Linked DNA regions of Polymorphobacter megasporae. The main gene of each other region encodes a partner of the protein of the gene in region 2 in a complex. Links are inferred from orthologs where the notes say so. Each region holds a gene or a part of one and is shown on either strand. Other genes may lie near its edges. The genes, in order: dnaG and KTC28_RS02835.

What was found.
Region 1: the proteins of KTC28_RS02835 (region 2) and dnaG are in contact, whole or in part, in a crystal structure (PDB 2R6A), measured with the Geobacillus stearothermophilus proteins. The link is inferred for Polymorphobacter megasporae from one-to-one orthologs. Residues at the interface, in WP_033016901.1 of Geobacillus stearothermophilus: Ser13, Glu15, Ala16, Gln18, Glu91, Leu92, Asp94, Ala95, Val96, Pro97, Thr98, Ala99, Ala100, Asn101, Tyr104, Tyr105, Ile108; in WP_049624496.1 of Geobacillus stearothermophilus: Lys456, Leu457, Leu458, Pro459, Ala460, Asn463, Ala464, Leu467, Leu535, Leu536, Ile537, Ala538, Gln544, Glu545, Asp548, Tyr549, His552.

Annotation. Positions count from the first base shown.
Region 1 is NZ_CP081848.1:3,007,286-3,011,231, forward strand. The notes cover bases 1,080-3,946. They hold dnaG (DNA primase), read left to right. Parts: upstream 1,080-1,521; coding sequence 1,522-3,372; downstream 3,373-3,946. Other genes in these bases: KTC28_RS14070 (GatB/YqeY domain-containing protein), read left to right, coding at 1,080-1,513; rpoD (RNA polymerase sigma factor RpoD), read left to right, coding at 3,445-3,946. Also shown: carA (glutamine-hydrolyzing carbamoyl-phosphate synthase small subunit), read right to left, coding at 1-943; more of KTC28_RS14070, read left to right, coding at 1,058-1,079. UniProt on the Escherichia coli protein: RNA polymerase that catalyzes the synthesis of short RNA molecules used as primers for DNA polymerase during DNA replication.
Region 2 is NZ_CP081848.1:597,950-610,501, forward strand. Bases 9,401-12,364 are described here. They hold KTC28_RS02835 (replicative DNA helicase), read right to left. Parts: upstream 11,654-12,364; coding sequence 10,148-11,653; downstream 9,401-10,147. Other genes in these bases: KTC28_RS02830 (right-handed parallel beta-helix repeat-containing protein), read right to left, coding at 9,401-9,543; KTC28_RS02840 (pyrimidine 5'-nucleotidase), read left to right, coding at 11,784-12,364. Also shown: KTC28_RS02790 (ABCB family ABC transporter ATP-binding protein/permease), read left to right, coding at 1-1,478; KTC28_RS02795 (amidohydrolase family protein), read left to right, coding at 1,553-3,589; KTC28_RS02800 (fasciclin domain-containing protein), read right to left, coding at 3,872-4,444; KTC28_RS02805 (anti-sigma factor), read right to left, coding at 4,526-5,266; KTC28_RS02810 (sigma-70 family RNA polymerase sigma factor), read right to left, coding at 5,263-5,808; KTC28_RS02815 (ABC transporter ATP-binding protein), read right to left, coding at 5,805-6,566; KTC28_RS02820 (MlaE family ABC transporter permease), read right to left, coding at 6,566-7,366; alr (alanine racemase), read right to left, coding at 7,363-8,376; more of KTC28_RS02830, read right to left, coding at 8,509-9,400; more of KTC28_RS02840, read left to right, coding at 12,365-12,461; dapD (2,3,4,5-tetrahydropyridine-2,6-dicarboxylate N-succinyltransferase), read left to right, coding at 12,458-12,552. UniProt on the Escherichia coli protein: The main replicative DNA helicase, it participates in initiation and elongation during chromosome replication. Travels ahead of the DNA replisome, separating dsDNA into templates for DNA synthesis.

The DNA.
Region 1 (3,946 bases), 2.4 Mb from region 2 along the record:
GGTGGCCCTGGTGCATCTTGTACGTGCTCGCGCCGACCGCGAGGCCGAGGAGCTGGTGGCCGAGGCAAATGCCGAACAGCGGCGTGCCCGAATTGAGCACCGCCTGGATCGTCGGTACCGCATAAACGCCCGTCGCCGCCGGATCGCCGGGGCCGTTCGACAGGAAGATGCCGTCGGGCTTGTGCGCCATGATCTCGTCGAAGGTCGCGGTCGCCGGGACAACCGTCACCCGCGCTCCTGCAGCGATGAGATTGCGGAGGATGTTGCGCTTCATTCCGTAGTCGATCGCAACGACGTGCGGACCGTTCGGATTGGCGGCGTGGGTCGCGTACCCCTGCCCAAGCGTCCACAGCCCGTCGTCCCAGCCATAGCTTTGTGTCGTCGACACCGCCTTGGCGAGGTCCATCCCCTCGAGCCCCGGCCAGCCCTGCGCCTGTGCCAGCAACGCCGGAACGTCGAAGTCACCGCTCGCCGAATGCGCGATGACCGCGTTCGGCGCGCCGAGATCGCGAATCCGGCGGGTCAGCGCGCGAGTGTCGACGCCCGCCAGCCCGATCCGCCCCCAACTTTTGAGCCACGCATCGAACGTCCGGTCGGCACGCCAGTTCGCTGCTTCGCTCGGGATGGCGGCGACGATGCAGCCGAGCGCATGCGGGTTGGTCGCCTCGATGTCCTCGGGGTTCGCGCCGGTGTTGCCGATATGCGGGGTGGTGAAGGTGATGATCTGGCCGGCATAGCTCGGGTCGGTCATCGCCTCCTGATAGCCGGTCATCGCGGTGTTAAAGCAGACCTCGCCGACCGCGACGCCCTCGGCGCCGATGCCGTGGCCCCAGACGATCGTGCCATCGGCTAAAACGAGAACACCTGTCGCGCCGGTCGGTCGGGCATGCGCGGGGGCGTCGGCCAAGTGGCTTCCTTCAGGTTGGCGGATGGGCAAACGCATGGCGAACTACGGGGCGCGCCGTGTCCGGTCAATCTCTAACCGTTCCGACGGCGTGCGGTTAGGTGCGGACCGGTGTGCGCGTTATGATACTGCCCCCGACTCGACAGGACAATCATGATCCGCGACGACATCAAGGCCGCGACGATCACCGCGATGAAAGCCAAAGACAGCGCCCGCCTCGGTGCGCTGCGCCTCATCTCGGCGGCGTTGAAGAACAAGGACATCGAACTGCGTACCGGCACGCCGCCCGCCGACGACGACGTGCTCGTCGCCGACGTGCTGACCAAGATGGCAAAGCAGCGCCGCGAATCGATCGAGATGTACGTCACCGGCAACCGTCCCGAGCTGGCCGACGCCGAACGCGCCGAGCTCGGCGTAATCGAGGGGTTCATGCCGCAGCAGATGGCGGCGGGCGAGGCGATGGCGGTCGTCCGCGGGCTCGTCGAGGAACTCGGCGCGAGCAGTGTCAAGGACATGGGCAAGGTCATGGCGGCGCTGCGCGAACGCTTCGCCGGACAGATCGACATGTCGTCGGCGTCGGCGATGGTGAAGACGGCGCTTTCGGGATAAGGTGAGCCTTGGCTCTCGCTCCCGCCTTTCTCGACGAACTCCGCGCCCGTGTCGCCGTGTCGACGGTTGTCGCGCGCCGGGTCAAGCTGACCCGCGCCGGGCGCGAGATGAAGGGCTGCTGCCCGTTTCATAACGAGAAGTCGCCGAGCTTTTTCGTCAACGACGACAAGGGCTTCTACCATTGCTTCGGCTGCGGGGCGCACGGCGACGTGATCCGCTTCGTCGTCGAGCAGGAGGGGCTCGGCTTCATCGACGCGGTCAAGTCGCTCGCCGCCGAAGCTGGACTGGCGGTGCCCGAGGAAACGCCCGAGGCGCGTGAGCGGGCACAGGCGGCAGAGGGGCTTCACGACGTCACCGGCAAGGCGGCGGCGTGGTTTTCCAGCCAGTTGCGCGACGCCGGGGGCGCGACCGCGCGCGAATATCTCGCCAAGCGCGGTCTCGCGGACAAGACCGTCGCAGACTTCGGCCTCGGCTACTCGCCCGATAGCCGGACCCGCCTCCGCGCCGCGCTTGCCAGCGTCGGTGACGCCAAGCTGATCGAGACAGGGCTGCTGATCCAGCCCGAGGCCGAGGGGAATGCGAAGCCGGGCGATCCGTACGACCGCTTCCGCGGACGGCTGATGTTTCCGATCCGCGATCCGCGCGGTCGAGTTATCGGCTTTGGCGGACGCATCCTTGGCGACGGCCAGCCGAAGTATCTGAATTCGCCCGACACACCGTTGTTCGACAAGGGCCGCACGCTCTACAATCTCGACCGCGCCGGACCGGTTGCGCGCAAGTCGCTTCGGCTGATCGTCGTCGAGGGCTACATGGACGTCATCGGCCTCGCGCAGGCGGGGTTTGCCGATGCGGTCGCCCCGCTCGGCACCGCGCTGACCGAGGCGCAGCTCGGGCTGATGTGGCGGATCGTACCCGAGCCGGTGTTGTGCTTCGACGGCGACGCGGCGGGGCAGCGGGCCGGGTTGCGCGCGCTCCACCGGGCACTGCCGCTGCTCGAGGCGGGCAAATCGCTGCGCTTCGCCACCCTCCCCCTGGGCAAGGACCCCGACGATCTCGTCCGCGCTGGCGGGCCTGCCGCGTTCGACGCCGTCCTCGCCGCCGCCGAGCCGTTGATCGACCGGCTGTGGCGGAGCGAGACCGAGGGCGTCGACACGGCCACCCCCGAACGCCGCGCCGCCGTCCTCGCCGCGCTCGATGCCCGCGCTGCGGAGATCGCCGACACCACCCTCCAGCGCTTCTACCGGACCGAGCTCCGCGAGCGTTTCTACGCTTTGTTCAAGCGCCCCGAGCGGACCCCGTGGCAAAAAGGCGGCCCCCCGCCCCGTGCCGCGTCGCCGGGTATCCTGCGCGCGGCGCGGCCCGACATGGGCGACGCGATGGTGCGTCAGGTCCTCGTTGCCTGCCTCCTACGCCCCGAGTTGATCGACGCGGGGTTCGAACGGCTGGCCGGGCTGCCGGTCGCCGACCCTGCACACGCCGCGCTCGTGACCGCGCTACTCGACGCCGCGACCGCCGACCCTGACGCCAGCCCGGTCGCCCTCCGCGCCCATCTCGACGCGCGGGGTGCCGGTGCCGGTGCCGCCGCCGATGCCATCCTCGCACGGCATCGGCCAGGCGTCGGCAACCTCGGTTTTGTCCGTGCGAGCACTCCCAGCGCCGACGCCCGCGAACAATTCGTCAAATTTCTCGATGCCTTGCTCGCAACGGCGCGCGTGGGGGATGACATTGCCGCAACCAATTCCCATTTCCGGATGAGCATGGCCGAGGCCGATTTTGACGCGGTGCGACGCAACCATCAAGCGCGTGCCGAATTGTCCGATAAGGATCATGTTATTGGAATTGTCGCCGATACCGAGTAAGCGGCTCCACCGCCCTCGCCCGAGTCGTCGTTATCGGTTGGCGCGACACGCTTGATTGGACGAAAGCAGATTATGGCAAAAGCGAATGGCGCCGTCGTGGAAACCGATACGAAGCCCGATACCGACGGTGCGCCGTTGCTCGATCTCAACGAAGCATCGATCAAGAAGCTGATCGCGCGCGCCAAGAAGCGCGGCTACATCACTTATGACGAATTGAACGACGCACTGCCGCAGGTCTCCTCCGAGCAGATCGAGGACGTCATGGCGGCGCTGTCGGAGATGGGGATCAACCTCATCGAAAACGACGAGCCCGCCGAGGAAGGCACCGAGACCCCGCGCGCCGCCGCCGACGATGACGAGGAAGAGGAAGCCGTCGAGGGCGACCCCGCCGTCGCCGCTCCGGTTGCGGTCAAGGCCGCCCCGCTCGACCGTACCGACGACCCGGTCCGCATGTACCTGCGCGAGATGGGCGCGGTCGAACTGCTCAGCCGCGAGGGCGAAATCGCGATCGCCAAGCGCATCGAGGCCGGGCGCAACACGATGATCGCCGGCCTGTGCGAATCGCCAATGACCT
Region 2 (12,552 bases):
ACGTCTTCGTCCACATCCACCGCCTGTCGCTGCGCTACCACCTCGAGCGGCGGACCGGTGCGCTGACGCGGATCGTCGAGCGCGGGACCAAGAGCATCGACACGATGCTGTATTTCATCCTGTTCAACATCTTCCCGACGATCGTAGAGCTGATCGTCACGACGACGATCTTCTGGCTGAGCTTCGGCTGGGGGCTCGCCAGCGCGACGATCGTGATGGCGGTGATCTACATCATCTTCACCCAGAAGGTGACGAGCTGGCGCAATGCGCTGCGGCGCGAGATGGTCGAGACCGACAACCGGGCGACGGCGCGCGCGGTCGATGCGCTGCTCAACTACGAAACCGTCAAGTATTTCAACGCCGAGGCGCACGAGGCGCAGGGCTACGGCGCCGCGATGAACAAATGGACCGAGGCGGCGATCAAGAACCAGAATTCGCTGTCGTGGCTCAATATCGGCCAGTCGTTGATCACCAACGCGCTGATGGGCGGGGCGCTGGCATATTGCGTCTGGGGCTGGAGCCGCGGGCGCTTCAGCGTCGGCGATGTCTTCCTGATCCAGACGCTGCTGGCACAGCTGTTCCGGCCATTGGACATGCTCGGCATGGTCTACCGCGAGATCAAGCAGGGGCTGATCGACATGGAGGCGATGTTCAAGCTGGTCGACACACAGGCCGAGATCGCCGACGCCCCCGGCGCGCAACCGCTCCACGTCACCGGCGGGCATGTCGCCTTCGACCACGTCGACTTCGCCTATGAGAGCCGCCGCCAGATCCTCCACGACGTCAGCTTCGACATCCCGCCGGGGCACAAGGTCGCGGTCGTCGGCCATTCGGGGGCGGGCAAGTCGACGCTCAGCCGCATCCTGTACCGCTTCTACGACATCGAGCGCGGCAGCGTAACGATAGACGGGCAGGACCTCCGCAGTGTGACGCAGGACTCCTTGCGCCGTGCAATCGGCATCGTCCCGCAGGATACCGTGCTGTTCAACGACACGATCGGCTACAACATCGGCTACGGCCGCCCCGATGCGACGCAGGCGCAGATCGAGGCGGCGGCGCGCGAGGCGGCGATCCACGACTTCATCATGGGGCTGCCCGATGGCTATAAGTCGACCGTCGGCGAGCGCGGCCTGAAGCTGTCGGGGGGCGAGAAGCAGCGTGTCGCGATCGCGCGGACTATCCTCAAGGATCCCGCGATCCTGATCCTCGACGAGGCGACGAGCGCGCTCGATTCGGGCACCGAAGCGGAAATCCAGGACTCGTTACGCGCGGTGTCGCGAAGCCGGACGACGCTCGTCATCGCCCACCGCCTGTCGACGATTGTCGATTCGGACCAGATTCTCGTCATGGCCGAGGGCCGGATTGCCGAGCGCGGGACGCACGGCGCGCTGCTGGTGCAGAACGGCATCTACGCCGAGATGTGGGCGCTCCAGCAGGCCGAGGACGAGGACGCGGGGCAGCTGCAGGCGGCGGAATAGACCGCCAGCCGCGCATCCTTGCGCGGCTTCGAAGCCCGACGCATTGTCGCACCCTGACTTCGGGGGATTTTGGCATGAAGCGTTCGGTCTATTTCGGCGGCGTTGCCGTCCTGCTCGCCACTACTGCCGCGGCTCAGGTCCCCGCCGCAGACCTCGCCAAGCCGCCCGCGACGGCCACGCACTTCATCATTGAATCGACCGGCGGCAAGCATGGCGATTCGTACGTCTGGACGACCGCCGACGGCACCCGGATGGGGCGCGAGAGCATGAACCTGCGCGGACAGGTGTGGGAAACCGACATGTCGGGCAAGCCGGGCGCCGACGGCTTCCCCGCGACGATGACGATCCGCGGCGTCGCCCCGACCGGCGATGTCGCCGAGACCTTCGCCGTCGCCGACGGCACCGCGACATGGACCAGCCCAATCGACAAGGGCCAAGCGCCGTTCTCGGGCCACGCGTTCTACGCGTCGCAGGGCGGGCCGGCGGCGACCAACCTGTGGTTGCTCGAGCAGCTTCTCGCGAGTCCCGACAAGTCGCTCGACTTGCTACCCGGCGGCAAGGCGCACGCGGCGAAGCTGACGAGCGTCGAGGTCGGCGAGGGCAAGGCGAAGCAGACCGTCACTTTATGGGCGGTGTCGGGGCTATCGACCTCGCCCTTCCCGTTCTGGGCGGACGCCAAGGATCATGTCTTCGCGACGACCTTCGGCATCGGCTGGCTGCCCGAGGCGTATGCGGGCGAGCAGGCGAAGCTCGAAAAGGCACAGGCCGCCGCGCTCGCCGAACAGGCCCCGGCGCTGGCGAAGTCGCTGGTGACGATCCCGCCGGCGCCTGTCGCGTTCGTCAACGTCAAGATGTTCGACGCCGACCGGGTGCGCTTCCTCACCAACCAGACCGTCGTCGTCGACAAGGGGCTGATCGTCGCGGTCGGCCCGGCGGCGTCGGTCAAGGTCCCGAGCGGGGCGCAGGTGATCGAGGGCCACGGCCTGACACTCGTGCCCGGCCTGTGGGATTGCCACATGCACGTCGGCGACGATTATACCGGGCCGCAGGAGCTCTCGCTCGGCGTCACTTCGGTCCGCGATCCGGGCAACGACGATCTCAAGACGATCGACCGGCGCGAGCGCGCCGCCAAGGGCGTACTGCTGTTCCCGCATGTCTATCCGTCGTCGCTGATCGACGGCAAGGGGCCGTACACCGCGCAGGTGGCAAACGTCGCGACGAGCGAGGCGGAGGCGATCAAGCTCGTCGATCGGGCGCACGATAACGCCTTCACCGGGGTCAAGTTCTACGGCACCTTCGACCCGGCGTGGCTGCCCGCGACGATCGCCGAGGCGCACAAGCTCGGCCTCCACGTCCACGGCCACATCCCGCATGGGATTCGCACCTCTGTCGCGATCGCCGACGGTTACGACGAAGTCACCCACATCAACTGGATCGTGATGGAGGGCGTCCCCGAAAGCGCGCTGGCCACCGACAACGGCATCGGCCGCTTCGAAGCGCCCGGGCGCTATGCCAAGGACATGAACCTCGACAGCCCGGCGATGACGGGGCTGATTGCGACGATGGCGGCGAAGCACATTTATTCGGACCCGACGATGGTGACCTTCGAAGCGTTGTACGTCCCCGACAACGGCGACCTGTCGCCGGCCTACGCGCCCTTTGCGGGAACGCTCCCGCCGACGACCGAGCGGGGCTTCCGCAGCGGCGGCTTCGCGGTGCCGAAAGACCTGACGCGCGCCGACTACCGTGCGAGCTGGGCGAAGATGGTGACGCTGCTCGGCAAGATGCACAAGGCGGGGGTGCCGATCGTCGCCGGAACCGACGGGTCGGGGATCGAGATCATCCGCGAGCTCGAGATTTACCAACAGGCGGGTTTTACCCCCGCCGAAGCGCTCGCGGCGGCGACGATCGTCCCCGCGCGACTGGTCGGGCAGGACAAGCACACCGGCTCGATCAAGGTCGGCAAGACTGCCGATCTCGCGCTGGTCGAAGGCGACCCCTCGGTCCGGATCGGCGATCTGCGTCAGACCCGGCTGGTGATGCTCGACGGTAAATTGCTCAACGCCGATGCGCTCAGGACCGCGGCTGGATATTCGGGCCGCCCCAAATAAGCACGTCAACTTTTTTGTGCGTTATCGTACTGTCTAGTTCAATTGCGGAATTAATCGTGTTTTTGCCGAAACGGCGTGCTCGCAATTATTGCGCGGAAAAGCGATTAATTTGAACAAAATCAGACTGTTACACACTATTTCGTGCATCTCGGGAACGGAATAGTAGAATTGCCATTCTTGATTTTTGTCAACGATACATCGCTAGTCAAAAACGATCGTGCAGCTCCAAATAAAAAGGGGCGGACCTTACGGCCCGCCCCCTCATCATAATCGTCTTGATGATTACGGCATCAACACGGTATCGATGACGTGGATCACGCCATTCGACTGATAAACGTCGGCGATCGTGACGGTCGCCATGCCGCCCTTCGCGTCGGTCAGCATGAGCTTCTTGCCCATCATCTTCGCGGTCAGCGGCTCGCCCTGAACGGTGGTCAGCGTCGCGGTGCCGTGACCCGCCTTGATCGCTGCGGCGATTGCCTTCGAGTCCATCGATCCCGAAATGACGTGGTACGTCAGGATCTTGGTCAGCGTGTCCTTGTTCTCAGGCTTGACCAGCGTGTCGACCGTGCCGGCAGGCAGCTTGTTGAAGGCAGCGTTGGTGGGCGCGAAGACGGTGAACGGACCCGGGCCCGAAAGCGTCGGGACGAGGCCGGCGGCCTTGACCGCGGCGACGAGCGTCGTGTGATCCTTCGAATTCGCAGCGTTCTCGACGATGTTCCGCGACGGCAACATCGCCGCACCGCCAACCATCACGCTCTTGGTGTGCATCATCTCGGCATTCGCCGAGATCGCGAGGCCGCTGGCGGCGACCGCGAACAAGGCAGCGCGGAAAGCGCCGTTGGTGATCTTCATGAAAAGCTCCCTCGGGATATCGTCCGTTGGTGGACACCGCGAGCTACGTTCGACCGATCGTATCGGTTGCGTCCGAACGATTCAGATCGGCGCGAGCTTGCCGGCTGCGACGACAGGTCCCGTCGGCGCGCCCGTACGCGATCCGCCGGGGGGCTCGAGGCTGATCGCCAACGTCGCGCCGCTACTCATCTCGGCGCGCAACGCGGCCGGAATACGGTGCGCTTGCGGATCCTTGAGGTCGATCACGCCGAGCGATCGCGGTGCGTCCTTGCCGACGATGATCCAGAGCTCAGGGGTCAGGCCCCGGCTCGAATCGGCAGCGGCCGGAGTCAGGATCACCGCGCCACGCGCCGGATCGTAGGTCGCCGTGATCAGCACTGCCTTGCTACTGTCGGTCGCTGCCATCGACGCCGCGAGCAACGCGCCCGGCGGCTGCACCACCAGAGCCGGCACCGGTGCCGGGCCAGGGCGGCTGACGAGCAGCGCGATCGCGATTGCCGCAACGCCGCTCGCGCCGAACGCAACCGCACGCCAGACCGCCAGCGGCGCCCATAGCGATTTCGATGCCGCCGGGGTGCGCGAGGCGGCAACGCGGAACAGCTCGTGATCGACCGCATCCCAGACCGCACGCGGGGCTTCGACCGGCGCGATTGCATCGGCCAGCGGAGCAAGTCGTGCCTGCCAGTCGGAAACTTCGCGCGCGAATGCCGGATCGCTCCGCAGGCGCAGCTCGGCACGCCGCATCGTTTGACCGTCGAGCGCGCCCAACGCGAAGTCGAGCGCCAAGGCCGCTTCGGAGCCTTCGGGAATCTCGTCGGTCATGCCTCGAGCGCCGTCCGCATCCGCATCAGCCCACGCCGGACCCAGCTTTTCAAAGTCCCGATCGGCACACCCTCGCGATCGGACATCGCCTCATACGTCAGGCCCTCGAAGTAAGCACTCCGAATGATCGCGGCGTGCTTGGGATCGAGTGTCGCAAGCGCCGCATTGACGCGCTTCGCATCATTGTGAGCGTCGATCACGACATCGGCACCGGGCGCGGTGTCGCGCACCTCCGCAGCGTCATCGAGCGTCGTCGTCGGGCGGCTGCCGCGCGCGCGCAGGCGGTCGATCGCACGGTTGCGCGCGATCGTGACCATCCATGTGATCGGGCTGGCACGCGTCGCGTCGAACTCCGCCGCCTTGCGCCAAACTGTGATGTAAACTTCCTGGAGCACGTCTTCCGCCTCGCCCCTTTCGAGCAAGATACGGAGGATAACACCAAACAGCTTCGCCGACGTCGCTTCGTAAAGCATCTTTAATGCATTGCGGTCTCCCGCGCCGATGCGGTCGAGCATCGACACCAGCCCCGCCGTGCCGCTCACGCGGTCTTTATCTGCATTTTGATCGGCCCCTCTGCACGGCCATTTACGAATTGATCGACGTATTCGTTCCCGCTGGCATCGATTTTTGCGACGGGGCCGTTCCAGATCATCCGTCCAGAATAAAGCATGGCGATCCGGTCGGCAATCTTGCGCGCGCTCGCCATGTCGTGGGTGATCGTCAGCGCGGTGATCTTGAGGTCACGGACGAGGTCGACGATCAGGTCGTTGATGACGTCGGCCATGATCGGATCGAGCCCGGTGGTCGGCTCGTCGAAAAAGATTATTTCAGGCCGCACCGCAATCGCACGCGCCAGCGCGACGCGCTTCTGCATACCCCCCGACAGCTCCGACGGCCGCAAATCGGCGATGTCGGCACCGAGCCCGACCTGTGCGAGATTGTCGATCGCCGCCGCCCTGAGCGACGCCGCGCCGCGCCCGCGCGGCAGTGCGAAGCTGACGTTGCGCCAGACGGGGAGCGAATCGAAGAGCGCGCCGCCCTGAAACAGCATCCCGAACTTCGCACGGTGGTCGGCGAGCGCACGACCTTGGAGATTGGTGACCTCGACCCCGTCGACCTTGATGCTTCCCGAATCGACCTTGAGCAGCCCAAGGATCGATTTTATCAGCACCGACTTGCCGGTCCCCGACCCGCCGATGACGACCATCGAGGTGCCCGCCGCAATCTCGAGATCGACCCCGGCGAGGACGATTTTCGACCCGAAGCGCTTGTGGACGCCGCTGAGCTCGATCTTGTTCATCAGCCGCCGCCAAAGACGATGACGGTGATGATCAGGTTCGACATCAGGATCAGGATGAACGCGCTGACGACGGCGTTGGTCGTCGCCTTGCCGACCCCGGCCGCGCCGCCGTTCGAATGAAAGCCGTGGTAGCAGCCCATCAGCGCGATGATGAAGCCGAACACCGCCGCCTTGACCATCGACGAGACGACGTCGTCGGTCTTGAGGAACGAGACCGTCGTCCGGATATAGCCCGCGCCGTTGAAGTTGAGCCGGTACGTCGCCAGCAGATACCCGCCAAGGACACCGATGATGTTCGACACCAGCACGAGCAGCGGCATGACCACGACCGCGGCAACGACGCGCGGCGCGATCAGGTAGCGATACGGATCGGTCCGCAGGGTCGTCAGGGCGTCGATCTGTTCGGTCACCCGCATCGTCCCGAGCTCGGCCGCCATCGCCGACGACACCCGCCCCGCGACCATCAATCCGCCGAGCACCGGGCCCAACTCACGGACGATACCGATCACCGTCACCGCCGGCACCGTCGACGAAGCGTTGAAGCGGCTGCCGCCGATGAAAATCTGCTGCGCCAGCGCCGAACCGGTAAACAGCGCGGTCATGCCGACGACGGGCAGCGAGAAATAGCCGATGACGATCATCTGCTCGGCGAGCCGCGCCGGATAATATGGCGGCAGCAGCGCGCGGGTGATCGCCTCCCACGCGAACATCACGACCCGCCCGACCGACGCAAGGCCGCCAAGGACGAAGCGTCCGATCGCGCGGAGCACACCGAGGATATCGTGGGGAACGCCGGTCATTGGTATGCACGCGCATAGCGGTGGCCGAGGCCGGTTAGCAACTCATACCGCGACCGCCCCGAAGCCGCCGCCGCGCGGACGAGGTCGAAATCGACGCGCAGCCATCCGCCCTCGGTCACATCCGCGCCGGTGACGTCGACCGCAACGAGGTCCATCGACACACGTCCGATCACCGGACACGCAACGTCGCCGGCAAAGGCTTGGCCGATGTTCGACATCGCCCTCGGGTAGCCGTCGGCGTAACCGATGTTGAGCACGGCGACGCGAGTCGGACGCGCCGCGATCCACGTTGCCCCATAGCCGACGCTGTCGCCGGGAGCGATGTCGCGGACCTGGACCACCCGCGCGGCCAGCCCCGCGACCGGGGCAGCTCCGGCGGTGCCGCCGTACAGCCCGATGCCGGGGCGGGTCAGTCCGAACGCATAGTCGGGGCCGAGCATGATCCCCGACGAATTCGCGAGGCTGGTGCGACGAGCGGGGACTGCGGCGACGACCTCGCGGAAGGCGGCGAGCTGGCGCGCGTTCATCGGATCAGCGGGGGATTCGGCGCACGCGAGGTGGCTGTGGAGCGTGTCGATCGCCAGCCCGTCTAGCAGCCCGAGATCGGCGCGCGCGAGGCCGAGCCGGTTGATGCCGGTATCGACCATGACGTCGCACGGCCGGGTCGTCGCGCTGCGCCAGGCGGCGACCTGCGCCGGCGTGCACAGCACCGGGACCGCGGCGGACTCGAGCGCGGTCGCCAGCTCATCGTGCTGGACGCCGTGGAGGACCGCGAGCCGCGCGCCGTCGGGCATTGCCCCGAGCGCCGCCACCTCGGCCCACGATGCGACGAAGAAATCGCGGCACCCGGCGCGGGCGAGCGCGGACACGATCTCGACCGCGCCGAGTCCGTACGCATCGGCCTTGACCGCCGCCCCGCACGTGGCCGCGCCCGACGCGTGCGCAAGGTGCCGCCAGTTATCGGCGAGCGCGCCGAGATCGATCGTCAGGCGGAGATTGGCGGTATCCATTTTCGCCCCCGCGCTTACGCGACGACGCGCGCGGAAGGCAAACCTCCCGCGCGCGTCTGCGATGTCCGATGTCGACGCGGCGGTGCCGCGGTGGCCGTGGCCGCCGTCCCCGCGGGGACGGCGGCGGCAACATCAAGCGGCGACGACGCGCGCCATCGGGCGGCGGGTGGCGAGCCCGACGAGGCCGAAGCCGGCGAGCAGCAGCGCCCACTCGCCCGGTTCCGGGATCGTCGCGGCGATCCGCTCAATGCTCGCCGTCGCGCCGATCGACGAAAAGTCGGCGAAGGTCGGCTTGTAGGTCGTGCCAGTCAGCCGGAAGTAAGCCGAAGCATAGTCGGTCGGCAGGACCGACGACGTGTTCAGCGAGCCAAAGGTATTGCCGGACACGACGTTGTTCGACCCGCCAATGACATTCAAGTTGACGAAGTGGGGCGCACCGGGCTGCGACGACAGGAAGTTGTTGGTGATGAAGCTATCGACGCAGCCATAGCAGGCGACGCCCTGCGACATCAGGCCGTTGATGATGTTCCCCGTCATGGTGATGCGCAGGCTACCCGTCGCGGACCCCAGGAATGAGGTGAATCCCTGGGTCATGCCGGTCGCGATATTATCGATGACCTTGATGTCCGACTGGACAGGCAGTCCGCCGGTGCTGGCAAGCTGGACGCAATCAGGGTGCGCGCCCGCCTGCGGCTTGCTGCCGCTGCAGCTATTGTTGGCGATGACCACATTATGGTCGTTGTACGCATCGTAGCCGTCCTTCGTCGCGCCGACGACCTTGTTACCGGTCAGCGTGATGTAGCTCGATCCGGTGACGCCGACTCCGACGCCGACGTTGGTGAAGGTCGAGTTCGTCACACTTGCATTGGTGACACCCTCCAGCCCGACTCCGGTTTCGCCGTCGGTGCCGCTTGCCACCACGGTGAGCTTGTCAAAGGAAAGGTTGCTGCTTTTGTAGACGACAATCCCTCGGCCGTACGCCGTCGGACCGCCCGTCGAGTCGTACCGTCCACCAACGACCTTGATATTATTGACCGACTGAAACTTGAGCGTCCCGATGAAGGTCGCTTTCGTTGCATCGATCGTGATCGCCTTCGTGGCGGTCTTATTCTGGAGCGACGTGGTGCCGGCAAACGTCCCCGACAGCCGGATGGTGTCGCCGCTCACCGCCGTCTTCCAGATGCTCATTATGGTCGAAGATGTCGCATAGAGGATTTTTGCGTCTGCCGGAATCGACACGCCGACGGCACAGACAAGAGCAAAATGCTTAATAAGCTTAATCATAATACGCAACTCCACAAATACACACGTTACTATTTTATAAACAACTCTCCGACCGTATGCTCTTCGAACTGCTTCCCTGTTACTATGAGGCCCAACTGTCCGTACCCCCAGCTACGAGATTGGTTGCACGATTCACAGAGTAGAAAAGTGGTTTATCCAAATTAGTATTCAATCTTGTCATTTAGACTCTGTGATTTGCAGTACGAATAAATTCTGTACTTTGCTGTGCCGACGGATGCGTTGATAATATGTTTACGAGCTGCAGAGAGGGTCGTACCCGACTCACAGATCGCATCCGATGTTGCGTATATCAGAGACATGACTGTCCTAGCGACGCAGCGCCCCACGCCGCGTCCGCCGTCATCAAGTAATCGTCTGTTAAGGGACGCTCAGCGGGCGAGAGCGATCAGCGTACGACAAGTGTACGCAACGTGACCGCAGAAGCGATCGTCAGCTGCCAGTCATGAGTAGTCGCGCGTTGCGCGGGTCAGTCGTACCGCTCGGGCAGATACGCATCGTTAGCCCGGTCGCTGAATTTTGTCGTCGTCTTGTGGAATGTAAGTGGCACAGTACCGGTCGAGCCGTGGCGCTGCTTGGCAACGATGACTTCGGCAAGTCCGTGAAGCTTCTCGGCGCGCTCTTTCCACTTGGCGTATTTCTCGATGTCTTCTTCGTCAGGCTGCTTCATCGCGTGATAATATTCTTCGCGATAGATAAACAGGACGATGTCGGCGTCCTGCTCGATCGTCCCCGATTCACGCAAGTCGGCGAGCTGCGGCCGCTTGTCCTCGCGGTTCTCGACCGCACGGCTGAGCTGCGACAGCGCGAGCACCGGCACCTCGAGCTCTTTCGCCAGCGTCTTCAATCCGCGGGTGATCTCGGAGATTTCCTGGACGCGATTCTCGTTCGCCGACTTCGCCGACCCCTGGAGGAGCTGGAGATAGTCGACGACGATGATCCCGACCCCCTTCTGGCGCTTCAACCGCCGCGCCCGCGTCCGCAGCGCCGCGATCGACAGCGCCGGCGTGTCGTCAATGTAGAGCGGCAGCTCGCTCAACTGCCCCGCGGCGCGCGCGAGGCTGTTGAATTCGGACTGGCTGATCTTGCCCATCCGCAGATTTTCCGAATTGACCCCCGACTGTTCGGCGAGGACGCGCGTCGCGAGCTGGTCGGCAGACATTTCGAGGCTGAAGAACGCGACCCCCGCCCCGCTCGACTGGCCCGGCTCGACGCCGTCGGCCTTGTCGCGTAGGAACCGCGCCGCCGCCGAGAACGCCATGTTGGTCGCAAGGCTGGTCTTTCCCATCGCCGGACGCGACGCGAGGATGATCAGGTCGGACTTGTGCAGCCCGCCGATCTTGGCGTTGATCGCGTCGAGCCCGGTCGTGTAGCCCGACAGATGCCCGCCCGACTTCATCGCGCGGTCGGCCATCTCGACCGCAAGCCGCGTCGCCTGGCCGAAGGTCTTGACCGATCCCGACACCTCGCCCTGCTCGGCGACCTTGTAGAGCGCGAGTTCGGCGGCCTCGATCTGCTTCAACGGCTCGACACCGGCACCGGTGTCGAAGGCATTGGTCGCCATGTCGCGCCCGACGCGGATCATTTCGCGAAGCAGCGCGAGGTCGTAGATCTGCTGGGCGAAGTCGCGCGCCGCGATCAGCGCAGCGGACTGCTCGGTCAGGCTCGCGAGATATGCAGTGCCGCCGATCGCCATCATATCGGGATCGGCGTCGAACAGCGGCTTGAGCGTCACCGGCGTCGCGACCATCCGCCGGTCGATCAGCATCAGGATCGCGTCGTACACCCGTCCATGGAGCGGCTCGAAGAAATGCTGGCTGCCGAGCTTTAGCTGGACGTCCTCGACGAGCCGGTTGTCGATCATCATCGCCCCGAGCAACGCCGCCTCGGCCTCGACATTATGCGGCAGCGCCGCTGCGGGAACGAGCGCGATCGGCGTGGCGGCGGCGGGTGTGTAGGGTGTTGGAAGCTGCATCGATCGCTTGTCGCGCAATCCCATCATCGGGACAAATTCTGCAGGGGATAACTCGGTGGGAAACCGTGCCTGAACCGTGTGGATGAGAAATATTTTCCACGTTACCGGCCCACCCGCTACACACCCCGCCATGCCGCACCCGCTGAGCCACATCGACGCCTGGATCTTCGATCTCGACAACACGCTGTACCCGGCGAAGACCAACCTGTTCGCGCAGATCGATGCACGAATGGGGGCGTATGTCGCGCGCCTGCTCGGGGTCGACGCGGTCGAGGCGCATCGGGTCCAGAAGGGGTTCTTCCACCAGCACGGCACGACGCTGCGCGGGTTGATGGACGAGCACGGCGTCGACCCGCACCATTTCCTCGACGACGTCCACGACATCGACCTGAGCGTCGTCGCCCACGCGCCGCTCCTCGTCGAATCGATCGCGCGCCTGCCGGGGCGCAAGCTGATCTTCACCAACGCCGACACGCCGTACGCCGCGAAGGTGCTCGACCGGCTCGGGCTCGAGGGCGCGTTCGAGGCGATCTACGACGTCCACGCGATGGCGTATCTGCCAAAGCCCGACATCCGAGCGTATCGAGGCCTGTGCGAAACGCACGATATCGACCCCGCACGCGCGCTGTTCGCCGACGACATGGAGCGGAATCTCGCCCCCGCCAAGGCGATCGGCATGGCGACGGTGTGGGTCGACAACGGCTCCGAACAGGGGCCGCGCCACCCCGCCCCCGACTTCATCGATTACCGAATCACCGACGTATCCGACTGGCTCGCGGGCGTCGTCACCGAACTGGAGGCCGCATGACCGACCTGCCCAACAACCTCATCGCCCCGATCGAGGCGGGCTGGGAAGCCCGCGCGTCGATCACCCCCGCTACCGACGGCGCAGTGCGTGC